3 regions of the Lysinibacillus sp. A4 genome follow, and region 1 is predicted to be linked to each of the others. Evidence: riboswitches for the same ligand, from Rfam matches in the RefSeq annotation. Region 1 holds a riboswitch; each other region holds the start of a gene.

What was found. A riboswitch is a leader RNA that binds a small molecule or an ion and turns the genes downstream of it on or off. The one in region 1 is predicted to bind thiamine pyrophosphate.
Region 2: linked by a shared signal. The riboswitch ahead of thiT (energy-coupled thiamine transporter ThiT) and the one ahead of thiM (hydroxyethylthiazole kinase) in region 1 are both predicted to bind thiamine pyrophosphate.
Region 3: linked by a shared signal. The riboswitch ahead of NY607_RS08785 (ABC transporter substrate-binding protein) and the one ahead of thiM (hydroxyethylthiazole kinase) in region 1 are both predicted to bind thiamine pyrophosphate.

What each region holds. Positions count from the first base shown of each region.
Region 1 is NZ_JANWTB010000003.1:475,372-480,316, forward strand. Features, by position in the region: gene mbcS (acyl-CoA synthetase MbcS) at 1-1,192, opposite strand, end outside; TPP riboswitch at 1,383-1,480, shown strand; gene thiM (hydroxyethylthiazole kinase) at 1,564-2,331, shown strand; gene thiD (bifunctional hydroxymethylpyrimidine kinase/phosphomethylpyrimidine kinase) at 2,319-3,143, shown strand; gene thiE (thiamine phosphate synthase) at 3,133-3,777, shown strand; gene NY607_RS07810 (alpha/beta-type small acid-soluble spore protein) at 3,848-4,066, opposite strand; gene thiI (tRNA uracil 4-sulfurtransferase ThiI) at 4,212-4,945, opposite strand, start outside.
Region 2 is NZ_JANWTB010000013.1:81,603-86,547, reverse strand. Features, by position in the region: gene NY607_RS21065 (GNAT family N-acetyltransferase) at 1-71, opposite strand, end outside; gene NY607_RS21060 (polyphosphate kinase 2 family protein) at 233-1,057, opposite strand; gene NY607_RS21055 (hypothetical protein) at 1,257-1,970, shown strand; gene map (type I methionyl aminopeptidase) at 1,999-2,754, opposite strand; gene thiT (energy-coupled thiamine transporter ThiT) at 2,917-3,477, opposite strand; TPP riboswitch at 3,612-3,719, opposite strand; gene NY607_RS21040 (magnetosome magnetite crystal formation protein family) at 3,845-4,168, shown strand; gene NY607_RS21035 (hypothetical protein) at 4,224-4,346, shown strand; gene NY607_RS21030 (AAA family ATPase) at 4,387-4,945, opposite strand, start outside.
Region 3 is NZ_JANWTB010000004.1:51,461-56,405, reverse strand. Features, by position in the region: gene parC (DNA topoisomerase IV subunit A) at 1-741, shown strand, start outside; TPP riboswitch at 850-960, shown strand; gene NY607_RS08785 (ABC transporter substrate-binding protein) at 1,114-2,109, shown strand; gene NY607_RS08780 (thiamine-binding protein) at 2,111-2,401, shown strand; gene NY607_RS08775 (ABC transporter permease) at 2,401-3,174, shown strand; gene NY607_RS08770 (ABC transporter ATP-binding protein) at 3,149-3,898, shown strand; gene NY607_RS08765 (TatD family hydrolase) at 3,888-4,637, shown strand; gene NY607_RS08760 (hypothetical protein) at 4,664-4,840, opposite strand; gene NY607_RS08755 (solute symporter family protein) at 4,938-4,945, opposite strand, start outside.

The DNA.
Region 1 (4,945 bases):
ACCAATCCCCACGAAATTGTAAATTTGTACGTTCAGGATCATTTAAATATTTTTTAAAGAGTGCTGGCGTTTCGCGATGAACAGCAATATCACCAACTTCTCCGATTGTAACAGGTTTGCCCAAATCATTAATAATTTCAACAGTGTTGCCAGGAGTAGGTTTTCCCATAGAGCCAACTCTCGCTTCCATCCCTACCATTGTGCCTACCAATAATGTATTTTCCGTTTGTCCATAGCCATCTCGCACTTGTAATTTGAATGTTTCCAAGAATACTCTAATAACCTCACTATTTAATGGCTCACCAGCTGATACAGCTTGGCGAATTGCACTTAAATCATATTCATGTAAATTTTCAAGCGCTGCCATAAAACGATATTCAGTTGGTGTACAGCATAGTACATTGATTTTGAATCTCTCAAGCAATGCTAAATAAGAAGCTGCTTCAAATTTACCTTTGTAGACAAATGCAGTAGCACCACTGCCTAAAGTAGCTAGAAATGGACTCCAAATCCATTTTTGCCACCCTGGTGCTGCAGTCGCCCAAACAATATCATTTTCTTGTACACCCAACCAATGTGGTGCTGTTGTTCGTAAATGAGCATAGCCCCAACTATGCGTATGCACTGCTGCTTTTGGATTTCCTGTTGTTCCGCTTGTATAGGCTAAAAATGCATTGTCTGTGCTTTTTGTTGGGATAGGATTTATGTAGGTTGTAGGTTGATTATTCATTTTTTCAAGTATGTTCTGCCAAGGTTCATGTGCATTCCCTATGACAAATTGCAGTATGTCTTGTAAATTTCCTACTTTATCGAACTGTTCAATATAGGGTTCAAATGCAATAACTGCTTTAGCATTTGCATGATGAATTCGATACTCAATATCCTTTGTTCTTAACATCTCAGAACTTGGAATAATAGTTAAACCCGCTTTCAATGCAGCAATATACACAATATATGCTTCAACCGAACGTGGTACCATTACTAAAATGACATCACCTTTCTTTAAACCTTGCTTGGTGAATACATGTGCTGCTTGATTCGCTTTTTCCAATAAATGTGCATATGTAATACATTGGATGTCTTGGTTTTCTTCACAAATGATTAAAGCATTTTTGGCTGCATCCTGAGCATATTTTTCAATTTCCTCTACTATGTTATACCATTCTGGTGCAACTAAATCTTGTCTTTTCATGGCAATTGCCCCCTTTTGTTATGACACATTATAAAACTCTTTTTTCAGCATTTTCAATGGTTTGTGCTTAATTTCGGTAAAGTCATGACAACTATCATACCCTCCTATATGGCATCGGTCACATTTTATCTATAGGAAAACTTGCTATTGAATACAAATGAAAAGTATGGTACATTTTGGTCAACTAAAAGCAAGATTGCAGGGGGACTCGTAAGAGTTGAGAAGGTAAAACCTGACCCTTTGAACCTGTTAGTTAATACTGACGTAGGGAGCAATAAACATCGTTTTCAGATGAAAGGCTCTTTTCGTGCATTTTTACACAAAAAGAGCCTTTTTTGCATGCTTACGTCCATCCCTAAAGGAGGACTACAATGATTTTTCAAACAATTCGTCAACAGCAACCACTTATCCATTGTATTACCAATTATGTAGTGGCAAATTTTCAAGCAAATGGTTTATTAGCGATAGGTGCTTCACCAGTAATGGCCGATGACTACCAAGAGGTAGAGGAGATGGTGGCCATTGCTCAAGCATTATTAATTAATATTGGAACACTTAATGATCGCACAAAAAGTGCCATGTTATTAGCAGGTGAAAAAGCCAATAAACTTGGTATTCCTGTTATTTTAGATCCTGTCGGAGTTGGAGCCACAACTTATCGTAAGGAAACCGTAAGATACTTACTGGAAAACATACACTTTGCCGTGATTCGCTGTAATCTCGGCGAGCTAGCAGCAATAGTTGGTGTAAATTGGCAACAAAAAGGTGTCGATAGTGGTCATGGCACTATCGCTATGGAATTAGAAGCCACATCATTGGCTCAACGCTATCAATGCATTGTTATTGTCACAGGAGAACGCGATTTTATAACTGATGGCAAGCATAGCCAATGGATCGCTGGTGGTCATCCACAAATGACGGAAGTAACGGGTACAGGTTGTTTACTTAGCGCAATTTGTGGCGCAGCCTATAGTGTAAGCCATAATCCTTACCAACAATTAACGGAAACACTTACTTACTATAAAAAAGCAGGTGTACTGGCATCCGCATTTACTGCAGACATTGGTGATTTTCAAATAGCCTTACTCAATGCTATACATCGCTTATCAAAGGATGGTGCAGCTTCATGCATATTGTAACAACAATCGCTGGCTCAGATAGTGGTGGTGGCGCGGGTATACAGGCTGATTTAAAAACATTTCAGGAATTAGAAGTGTTTGGTACTTCTGTTATTACTGCTCTAACTGCTCAAAATACTTTGGGTGTAACAGGTGTTTACCCTATTGACGTTTCCTTTATAAAAAAACAATTCGAGGCCTTAGTAGAAGATTTTCCAATCGCTGCGATTAAAACAGGAATGCTTTATTCCTCAGAAATTATCAAAGCAATTGCACACAAGATCAGGGAGCTAAACATTCCACTGATTGTTGATCCGGTGATGATTGCAAAAGGTGGGGAAAGCCTATTACAGCAAGAAGCTATCGATGCCTTACGCTCAACTTTATTACCACTTGCTACGGTTGTTACGCCCAATATACCCGAGGCAGAGACACTTACTGGGAGATCTATTCATCATTTTGAAGATATGAAAGAAGTAGCTCAAAGCTTGTTACAGCTAGGTGTACAATGTGTCATCATTAAAGGTGGTCATTTAGCAGATCCACTTTATGCCATTGATTATGTATTTTGCAAAAATGGACGTTCTTTTTCTTTGCAGTCTCCACGAATCCAAACAAAAAATACGCATGGTACTGGATGTACATTTTCCGCAGCACTTACTGCTTTTCTTGGACAAGGATTTGCTCTGGAAAATGCCATTATAGAAGCTAAAAAATTTATCCAATTAGCTATTATGTTTAATTTATCGATTGGAAATGGTCATGGACCCACTAATCATTTTGCTTATCAACAGTATAAGGAAGGCTGTGAGGTGATTATTCATGAAACGTGAGGATTTGGAGCTTTATTTTATTATGGGTACGAGCAATGTTCCTCCTCAAGAACAACCTATCTATATCCTAGAAAAAGCCTTGCAAGCAGGCATTACAATGTTTCAATTTCGTGAAAAAGGTCCTCACGCGTTAACTGGACTTGCGTATGAACAATTTGCACGCCAATGTCAAAAACTATGTCATCACTATAATGTGCCCTTTATCATTAATGACGATGTTGATCTAGCGATACGACTAGGGGCTGATGGTGTTCATATCGGACAAGATGATTTACCTGTAAGTGTAGCACGTAAAAGAATCGGGAATATGATTCTTGGTGTATCTGTCCATTGCGAGGAAGAATTGCAAATAGCTATTAACCATCAAGCTGATTATGTTGGTATCGGTCCAATCTTTCCAACATCCTCTAAAAGTGATGCACAACCACCATGTGGTACATCTTTTTTACAGGAGGCACATTCATTACATCCTGAATTACCAATTGTAGCAATTGGTGGAATAAATTTCACAAATGCACATTCTGTATTTCAAACGGGGGTTGATGGTGTTGCTGTTATTTCAGCTATTTGTCAAAGCAAAGATGTTGATCATACAGTAGCTACATTTAGATCCTTATCTCGTATAAATAAATGATCAATAAACAAACTAAAACCAGTGCCTTTTACGGTCACTGGTTTTAAGTTTATAAATGCTTAATCAGCATTTATTGGTTGTTGTTTGGCATACCTTTTAATTGAGATTCTGCCATTTGTACAAGACGTTTAGTGATTTCACCACCAACGGAACCGTTGGCACGAGCTGAAGCTTCAGCTCCTAATTGAACACCAAATTCTTGTGCAATTTCGTATTTCATTTGATCTAGTGCTTGTTGTACACCAGGTACTGCAAGCTGGTTTGAACTACGGTTGTTGTTTGAAGCCATGTTTCTCACCTCCTTGTGAATATAGAATGTGCGATATTAGATTTTTAATACAAAAAATTTAGAGGTAAATTGTACCTCTATTGGAATAACAATATCCATACAAAAAAGCCGTCTCAAATTGGGCTTTGAGACGGCTTTTGAATCCTTATAGTAGATCTGCAAATTTATCTTGTTGTTCTTCTTTCTTAGGGAAAATATAGACCTCGCGATTCTTCACTGCTCGCTCGATCAATTCATCAAAGTCAGAGAAGCTTTCATAATGCTCAACCTTTTCAAGCTTCGGTTTTGTTTTTGGACTTGCTGGTGTAAAAATCGTGCAGCAATCTTCAAATGGCTGAATAGATGTTTCGTATGTGCCGATTTTTTCTGCAATATCAATAATCTCTAATTTATCAGTTGAAATCAGCGGACGAAGGATAGGTGTATTTGTTACTGCGTTTATTGCTGTTAAACTTTCAAGCGTTTGACTCGCCACTTGTCCAAGACTTTCGCCCGTTACAATAGCAAGTGCACCAATTTCCTCACGCACCTGATCAGCAACCTTCAACATCATTCGGCGTGTTGTCGTCATCGATACATTAGAAGGTACTTTTTCTTTAATAAGAACTTGTATTTCAGTAAAAGGAATGACATGCAAACGAATACTAGCACCAAATTTTGTTAATTCATTGGCAAGCACTTTAACTTTTTCCAATGAATTTTGGCTTGTATAAGGTGGACTAAAGAAGTGAATTGCCTCTAATCGCACACCACGCTTCATCATTAAATAACCTGCGACAGGGCTATCAATACCGCCAGATAGCATTAATAAAGACTTGCCATTTGATCCTACAGGCATTCCACCTGCACCAGGAATGACTTGTGCCATCATATAAGTTG
Region 2 (4,945 bases), on a different contig from region 1:
CATTTTTCCCCCTTTATTGTTACCACATTCCCACCCTTTTTTCTTAATAGATTCCAAATTTTAAGCACCATTTCTCCACACTAGCCTTCCAATAAAAATCAATCCATTTCTCTTTGTTACATTGGCTATAAGCCATAATTGCAAAACCCTATTTATATTTCATTGTATGTAAAAAAAGAGGCTGCTACAACCAAAACAGCTTATGTCTTATTGTCATAGCAGCACAATTCAATTATTTAGTTTTTTGTTCTTTCTTTTTCTCATTTACTATTTCTAAGCTGGAGGAATCAGCATCCTCTAGTTGTGTATTGTCTAACACATTTGTTAAATGAAGACCACGTCTTTGAGCCTCTCGTTCAATGTGTGCAATAGTTTCCTGTAGCACCTGAACCCGTGCATACTTTTTGTCATCTCCAGCGACTAAGATCCATGGTGCATCCTTTTTATCTGTCTTTTCAAACATTGCATTCGCTGCTTCAATATACTGAGGTGTTTTATCTCGATTGCGCCAATCCTCGGCAGTTAACTTCCAAGATTTATAAGGGTTTTGTTCACGTTCTTTAAAGCGTTTTAATTGCTCCTCATCTGAAACATGAAGCCAGAACTTAATAATTATGTAATCTCCTGCAGTTAAAATCTTCTCAAAATTATTAATTTCCTCATAAGCACGAGACCATTCATCTTTTGTTGCGAATCCCTCGATGCGTTCCACTAATACGCGGCCATACCACGAGCGATCAAAAATAGCGATTTGCCCATGCTGAGGCAACTTTCTCCAAAATCGTTGTAAATAATTGTAGCGTAATTCATGAGCTTGAGGGGCAGAAATAGGATGTACAACATAACCGCGGGGATCGACACGTTCGATTAATCGTTTAATAGCGCCACCTTTACCAGCCGCATCCATTCCTTCGAAAACCAAGATCAAGCCAATCTTGTTTTTTAATAAAAATTGTTGTGCGTTCAACATTTCATATTGGAGTACTTTTAATTTCTTTTTATACATCTTTTTGTCTAGTTCAACAGTTAGATCTAGATTTTTTAAATTTTGGGTCATGAAACTTCACTCCTTTTATTTGACTATTCTTATTGTACTAAAGAAATATGTGGATGCCTATCAGACATGGTAAATTGTAGGTATTAATAGTAAAACAACACGATACATTGTTGGAAATTTCCGTTATAATAAAAAAAGTGACAGTACTATACTTATTTGTCTTTTCCCTATACAATCTAACACGAAGGGAGAGGAAAACATGCCTCGGTTTATCATGATGACAATCTCTTATCTTGTCTCAATCATCCTAACCTTTTCATCCTTTTTCGTGAACATCAACGGTCAATCTTCGCTAGAAATCGCTAATCGTTTTTCTGTTGTATTTGCACCAGTTAGTGTAAGTCATGTAATTTGGATTATCATTTATTTTTTACTCGGTTATTGGTTAGTTATGAACATGAAAAAGACAACTTTGAAACAGTCTGCGCTTTTTAGCTGCATAAATATATTACAAGCATTGACGATATATGTCTGGCACCATGAGTTATTTATTGTTTCTCTTGGCATTACATTACTCTTAGTCTTGTATTTATTTATGTTGTATAATACGTACCCTCTTCAGGACAAATCCTTGTTTGGTCGTATTCCTTTCTCTGTTTATTTAGCATGGATGACATTTATTTTTATCACAAATACAAGCTTTACGTTAACGGCTTATGGTTGGAACGGCTTTGGTCTTAGCACACCTCTTTGGGCAGTGATTTTACTTACTTTAGGTGGAGCCATTGCGCTACATATCCGTTTCCATCACTTTGATGTTATGTATCCAAGTGTTTTTATTTGGGCTTATATTGGAATCGCCATACATAATGGTTTTGATGAGCTACTTGTCACTACAGCCGCTTTATTTTTATGTGGTGTTCTCTTTGTTGGCATTTTATTTATTAAAAAAAATCCTGCTAACCAAAAATAATTTGGTTAGCAGGATTTTTCATTACATCTTATTCTTCGTCTAATGACGTTAAGATAATTGGTTTATCTTTTGTTACAATGACTGAATGTTCGATTTGAGCTACAAGTGATTTATCAGGTGTCACGAATGTCCAACCATCACCTGCTTCTACGATATGCTCTGCCTTTGCTGAGATAAATGGCTCAACCGCAAGGACCATACCTTCTTTCATAATAGTAGCATCCCATGCATCGTAATAATTTAAAATATGGTTTGGTTCATCATGTAAAGATTGACCTAAGCCATGACCTGTTAAATTCATAATAACAGTTAACCCATTAGCATTTGCCTCGCGTTCAACAGCTTTACCAATTTGATTTAATTTAGATCCAGCCTTTACCTTTGTCATTGCTCGATCAAAGGCACTTTTAGCAACACGGCAAAGCTTTTCTTTGTCCTCATAGCCATCACCCACAACAAATGAAATACCTGTGTCAGCAAAATAGCCATTTAAAGAGCCAGAAACATCAATATTTACGATATCTCCTTCTTGAATAACACGCTTTCCTGGAATACCGTGTGCTACTTCTTCATTGACACTAATACATGTATACCCTGGAAAATCATATTCTCCCTTTGGTCCTGAAATCGCGCCTGCCTCTGCAAACATGCGACCAGCAATTTCATCAAGCTCAAGTGTTGTAACACCTGGTTTTGTTGCAGCTTTCATTGCTTCGCGAATTTCAGCACAAATGCGTCCTATTTTTTTAAAAGCTTCAATCTCTTCTTGCGTTTTTACAATCATGTATAACGTCCCTTTCATCTAATATCTATTCTTTAATATAACATAACTTTTTATGCGTATAACGATAAACGCTTTAAATATTGTATGCTTTCCTACTTTGCAAAGTGCTAAAAGAGTTATTCACGACAAAAAAGTCCCTCCACTCATGTGAAGGGACTAGCATTAAAATTTTCTTTGCATTAATTGTGGAGCGGCTGTGAATAAAAGAACACCAACGACAGCCGTTAAAATGGTTGCTGGTAGCATATATGTACCATTGTAGATGATGGAATAGATCCATGCATTTTGGTCACCCGCATATTCGGCAAAAAATACAGCACCAGCAATTGTATGTGCTGTGTATCGTAAGAAGCCTGCGAAAACGGTACCTATGATTATATAAAGTGCCATTTTTGTTTTGTTCATATGTTTAGCAGCGTCTAATACTGGTCCACGTACAACCGCCGCTAATCCTACAACAGTAAAAGCAACGCCATAATCTAGTAATCCTTGTAGCCAGTGCACAATCGTAGCACCAAACATGGTTTGCATTACACCTACGAGTAATCCAGTTGTTAGCCCAGCTACTAAGCCCCAGCGAAATGCTATTAACATAATTGGTACCATAACAAGACTAACTGAGCCGCCTTGTGCCCATACTTTAAAGGAAACCTGATCCAGTACGAGACCAATCGCTGCAAAAATCGCAATCTCCACAAGCATTAATAGTCTTTTTTTGTCCATACATATTCTCTCCTTTGTTCCGATGTAGGATACAAGAGCAGGAATAGAAAAGCGCTGATATGTCTCTTTCTGACACCTTTTTTCCTTTAAGGACGAAAAAACGATGTCAGGACAGAGCCTCACATCGTACAAGTGTCGGTTTCTATCCACATCCCTACGCAAGCGTTAACTTACAGGTTCGAAGAGTCAAGGCATTACGTGCCCAGTCTCAGCTGACATCATCAGCTCCCCTTGTGGTCGTTACATCTGAATTTATTTGAACACTCTCATTGTACGCAAAGGATTAAAGGATTACAACCTTCCATACATCATTTTTTTGAAACTTTGCTGTTTTTCATGCGTAAATATTTAAAAAGGAGGTACAACTATGGAGAATCAAAAAATTTTAGCTGCCTTTAGTTATCTTAGTATTTTCTTCGCCCCTTTTATCGTTCCATTAATTGTATATTTTGTAACAAAAGACAGTGATGTAAAAAGCCATTCGATTCGTGCACTTGTCTCTCATTTAATACCTTTTGTTTTTGGCATTCTATTCTTTATTGTCTTTGTTTTTTCTACATTTAGTTTAGATCCAACCTCCAATAACAAGACGGTGATGATTATTTGGTTTGCTTCATTCGCCATCTATGCTCTCGTCTCACTAGGTATTGTGATTTGGAATATAATTCAGGCTGTTCGTGTTATCCGTTAATGTTTTATTTTTAAGTGAAACAGGTAGTAGTAATTGTAAAAGGAGCTGTTTTGGGATGAAAGTATCAAACGTTGTAAAAACCGCCGTTAAGTTAGCACCTATTGTTATTCCTATCGTAAAAAAAGTAATGGCTGCAAAAAAGGGCACAACGCCTACAACCACCACTCGAAAAAAATAAAATGAAGGCGTATTCCTTTTAGAGGAAATACGCCTTCGTTTTATTTCACTTCAAAATGGGTTTGACTATGGCCATTCAATGTTTTTTCTACATGTAAAACTGCTGGCATTGCAGATTTCAATTCAGGTACATGCGAAATAACGCCAATCATACGACCCGAATCCTGCAAATCAATTAATGTATCGATTGCTTTATTTAGTGATTCCTCATCGAGCGAGCCAAAGCCCTCATCAATAAACATCGTTTCAATATGAATATTACCTTGGTAGCTTTGAATCACATCTGCCATCCCCAATGCAAGGCTCAACGAAGCATTAAATTTTTCGCCACCTGATAAAGTTTTGACATCTCGTAATTGATCTGTATAAGCATCATAAACATCAAGACCAAGGCCACTTTGCTTCGCATGCTTTTCTAATCTATCTGAACGTCTAAGCTCAAATTGACCGTTTGATAAATGATACAGACGTATATTGGCAGCTTCTGTAATTTGATCTAAGTAGTTAATTTGTATATAACGCTCAAAGGATAGCTTTTTCGAGTTTTGTCCATTTAATAATCCATAGAGCTCCTTTACTCGCCCTGCTTCTTGTTCAAGT
Region 3 (4,945 bases), on a different contig from region 1:
GAGCTGCCTGATATACGCTGGAAGGATCTCGGCCAGCATATTTCAAGTATTGTACCAACAGGGGAAGATGAATCGATTATTGCGGTTTATGGTTTCGAAACATTTGACCAGCCAAATACGTATGTCTTCACAGCCACAAAAGATGGCCAAATTAAGCGCTCACCACTCGCAGACTATGCGGTAACGCGTTATTCAAAGCCAATTAAAACGATGAATGTCAAGGCTGGTGATGCGATGATCTATGCATCATTTGTAACAGATGACGTGGAGCTGATGCTCACAACGGATACAGCCTATGCGATTCGTTTCCCAATGGAGGAACTACCTGTGACAGGTGTGAAAACAGGTGGTGTGAAAGGGATCACACTAAAAGATGGAGAAGCCTTAGTTGGAGTCAATGTGTTACAGCCTGATGTTACCCACTATGTAGTGATTGTGACACAGCGTGGGGCCGTGAAGAAAATGAATGTCGCTGAAGTTGAAGTAGCAAGTCGTGCAAAACGTGGACTAAAAGTATTAACAGAGTTAAAAGCAAACCCTCACCGAATTGTGGCAGTTGTTCAAGCAACAGACGAGGAGCAGGTTGTGATTGAAACTGAAAAAGGTGTTCAAGAGATGATTGACGTACAAGCATTGTCTCGTGCGGATCGCCATTCCAATGGTTCATTTAAAGTGGATATTGCAACAGATGGAGCAATTTCTCATGTTGTAACAGCCAAAAAAGAACAGAAACCAAGCTAAAAGCATGCCCAGCCTCTTAGGAGCGCTGGGCTTTAAGCTCTATTCAAAAATAGCACCTTGTCATTTAAGTGAAACTATGGGTATAATAATCATCGAAAAGTTCATAGCGAAAGAATGTAGGGGGGCTAGTAATTGCTAGCTGAGATTGTGTCCGGTAGACGCTGACCCTTTGAACCTGATTTGGCTCGTACCAGCGTAGGGAACATCTATTCAAAAAGCAAAGTTTTGAAGATTGATTGCAATACGTCTGGGAGGAATCCTAGGCGTTTTTTTATGTTTTCAAGCAACAGCTTGCCAACATTGTATACGCTTTCTTCTGGTGACAACATTCATTCATGAACACTTTCATATTACAAACTGGGAGGCTTTCGCATGAAAAAATGGTTTTTTATTTTATTGGCAGCACTATTGACATTAGTAGGCTGTAGTGACAAGGATGACAAGCAGGCTGCAGACAAGCTGAAAAAGGTGTCTGTGGTACTGGATTGGACGCCGAATACAAATCATACAGGACTATATGTTGCCAAAAAACTCGGTTATTTTGAGGAACAGGGTTTAGATGTTGATATTATTATGCCTGGTGAGGCGGGCGCAGATCAGCTTGTTGCTTCTGGAAAGGCGGATTTTGGCGTGAGCTATCAGGAAGGCATAACACAGGCACGAGTACAGGATGTGCCGCTGGTCTCCATCGCAGCAATTATACAGCATAATACATCTGGCTTTGCTTCTATTGCTTCGAAGGGCATTACATCGCCAAAGGATTTTGAAGGTAAAACCTATGGTGGTTGGGGCGCGCCATTAGAGCAAGCCGTTTTACAATCACTCATGCAAAAAGAAAAGGCAGATATTAATAAGCTAGATATCGTCAATGCAGGGGATTTAGATTTCTTCACAATGATGGAAAAAGATATAGATTTTGCTTGGATTTATTATGCATGGACTGGGATTGAGGCTGAGCTGCGTGGGGAAAAGATTAATATGCTATATCTTACAGATTATAGTGATCAATTGGATTATTATACGCCAGTTTTAGCTACAAATGAAAAAATGATACAGGACAACCCGGATGTAGTCAAAGCCTTTGTGGCAGCTGCATCGAAGGGCTATGAATACGCAATTGAAAACCCAAGTGAAGCGGCTGATATTTTAATCGAAGCGGCACCTGATTTAGATAAAGCATTAGTGCATAAAAGTCAGGAATGGCTGGCTGATAAATATCAGGATGATGCCAAGCAATGGGGAGAGCAAAAGCTTTCTGTGTGGGAAAATTACGCGAAATGGATGTCTAGCAATCAAGTACTAGAGGGCGAATTTGATGCGAAAAAAGCCTTTACTAATGATTTCTTACCTAAAAAGGAGGCCAAATAAGATGGCAAATTCATTAATCAGTGTACAAATCATTCCGAAGACAGAGAAATATGAAGATGTTATACCATATGTCGATGCAGCAATTGCGGTGATCGATGCTTCTGGGGTGAAATATGAGGTACATCCATTGGAAACAACGATGGAGGGTGAGCTTTCAACATTGCTCCAAATCATTGAAAAAATGAATGAGAAAATGATTGAACTTGGTGCCATTAATGTCATTACACAAGTGAAAATTTTATATCAGCCAACGGGTATTACGATGGATACATTAACGGAGAAATATCAGTAATGAAACGTGCATTACAGAAGGGAAGGACGATAATTTTTATCGCCTTCCTCTTGTTCATATGGGAACTAATCGTGAGGTTTGCTGAAGTTCCTCATTGGTTAGTACCCACACCAAGTAGTATTTTGTCAGAAGCCATCCAGTCGTATCAAACCTTTCTACCACATGCATTCGCTACAGTACAATTAGCTCTACTAGGTTTGGCCATTGGCATCGCTTGTGGGCTAACGGTGGCAATAGTGTTGCATCGATTTACATTTATTCGAGAACTGTTTTATCCAATTCTTATTATGTCGCAGAATGTTCCTATTCTAGTCTTGGCACCGCTCCTTATTATTTGGTTTGGCTTTGGCTTATTACCGAAGCTTATCATTATCTGTCTTGTGTGCTTTTTCCCGATTGTCATTGCAGCGATGGATGGATTTAGACAAACTGCTCCAGAATTAAAGCATTATTTTGCCATGGTTGGTGCTACAAGGGCACAAACCTTTTGGAAGCTGGAATGGCCTTATGCCTATCCCGCTATTTTTTCAGGCATTAAAATTGCGGCTACATATAGTGTGATGGGGGCTGTGATTGCGGAGTGGCTTGGTGCAAAAAAGGGTATTGGTGTTTACATGACCCTAGCCCAATCCTCCTTCCGTACGGATCGCGTATTTGTGGCAATTTTTGCGATTGTTCTCTTGAGCTTACTATTGTTTAGTGGTATTCGTTTAATTGAAAAATTCATGGTGAAGGGAAGAGGCTATCATGCTCAGCATTCAAAACATCGCTAAATCCTTCGATGCGCTCAAAGTCCTTGATCAACTTTCTTTTGACGTCAAGGATGGAGAGTTTGTGGCCATCGTTGGTCCTTCAGGCAGTGGTAAAAGCACACTTTTTCAATTAATTGGTGGTGTTTCGCCAATTGATCAAGGAGCCATTTTATTAAATGGAGAGGATATCCAACAAAAAAAAGGAACGATTGGCTATATGCCACAGCAGCCATGTCTATTACCCTGGCGTACAATAGTAGAAAATGTCACGCTTGTAGAGGAATTACAACATAAACCAAATGTTGAACGTGCCAAGGAATGGTTAGAAAAGGTTGGTCTTGCCTCTTTTATCCATGCCTACCCGAACGAACTGTCTGGAGGCATGCAGCAGCGTGTGTCCTTTATTCGAGCAATGGTCAGTGATAAGCCGATTTTATGCTTAGACGAACCATTTTCTGCGTTGGATGAATTTACTCGACTGGAAATGCAAGCATGGCTTTTATCTATCTGGGAGGAGTACCGCAAATCCATTCTATTTGTTACACATAGTATTGAAGAAGCTCTCTTTTTAGCAGATCGCATACTTGTTTTAACCAAACGTCCAGCTACCGTTAAAAAGGAAATCATCGTGCCGTTTGAGAGACCTCGGAAAGAGGAAATTCGACATTCTGCAGCATTCACAGCGTTAAAGCAACAATTATTTATGTATTTACAGGAGGAAAAGGGTGATATGTATGTTGATTGATGCGCATATTCATTTGGATCAGTACACCGATGAGGAAATTCCTTCCTTATTAGAAGAAGTGAAAGCTGTAATCGCGGTTAGTATGCAACTTTCCTCTTGTGAAAGAACGTTGCGTTTATCGAATAGCTATCAGCAAGTAAAGGCTGCTTTTGGCTTTCATCCTGAACAGCCTTTACTAAGTCCAAATGATGAGACAGCTTTATTTGATTGGATTCATTCGCATCAGAATGATATGGTTGCTATTGGTGAGGTGGGTCTACCTTACTATTTAAAACAAGAGCAAGCGATTGATGAACGTCCCTATGTGGCACTATTAGAGCGTTTTGTTGTATTGGCGAAGGAGCTGGACAAGCCAATTGTGTTACACGCAGTATATGAGGACGCCCATATTGTGTGTGATTTGCTGGAAAAGCATCAGCTTCACGAAGCCCATTTTCATTGGTTTAAAGGGGATGAAGCTATTGTGAAGCGCATGATAGAGCGAGGTTATTTTATTTCTATTACGCCAGATTGCTTGTACGAAGAGGAAATTCAACAGCTAATTCATGCTTATCCCATTGAACTAATGATGGTAGAAACGGATGGTCCTTGGCCGTTTGAGGGACCGTTTACGAAGAAGCGTACATCTCCCTGGATGATGCACTCAACGATTGAGGTGATTGCCTCCATCAAAGGGCTATCAACACAGGAAGTGGCCAAAATTATTACGCAAAACACGAAAACATTTTATCGGCTTTAATAAGAAAAAGCAGTATAGGGTACGAGTTATTCGTCCTTATACTGCTTTTTATATTTCGTATAATCATGCTCTAATTTTTCGTTTTTTGTTTTCGTTAGACGTTCATGTGTACTAAAAGAGATAGATTGTCGATTTTTTTCAACATCTTTACCTACTGTGCGTTTAATGTGCATCCGCTTCTTTTTAGCTTTAGATTGTGACATGAGCATCGCCTCCAATTCATTTTTAATTCTATAGTAGCGAATAGGGAAGAAAAAGTAAAACCTCGTAAGCAAGATACTTACGAGGCTGTCGAGTGTATTAGTGAG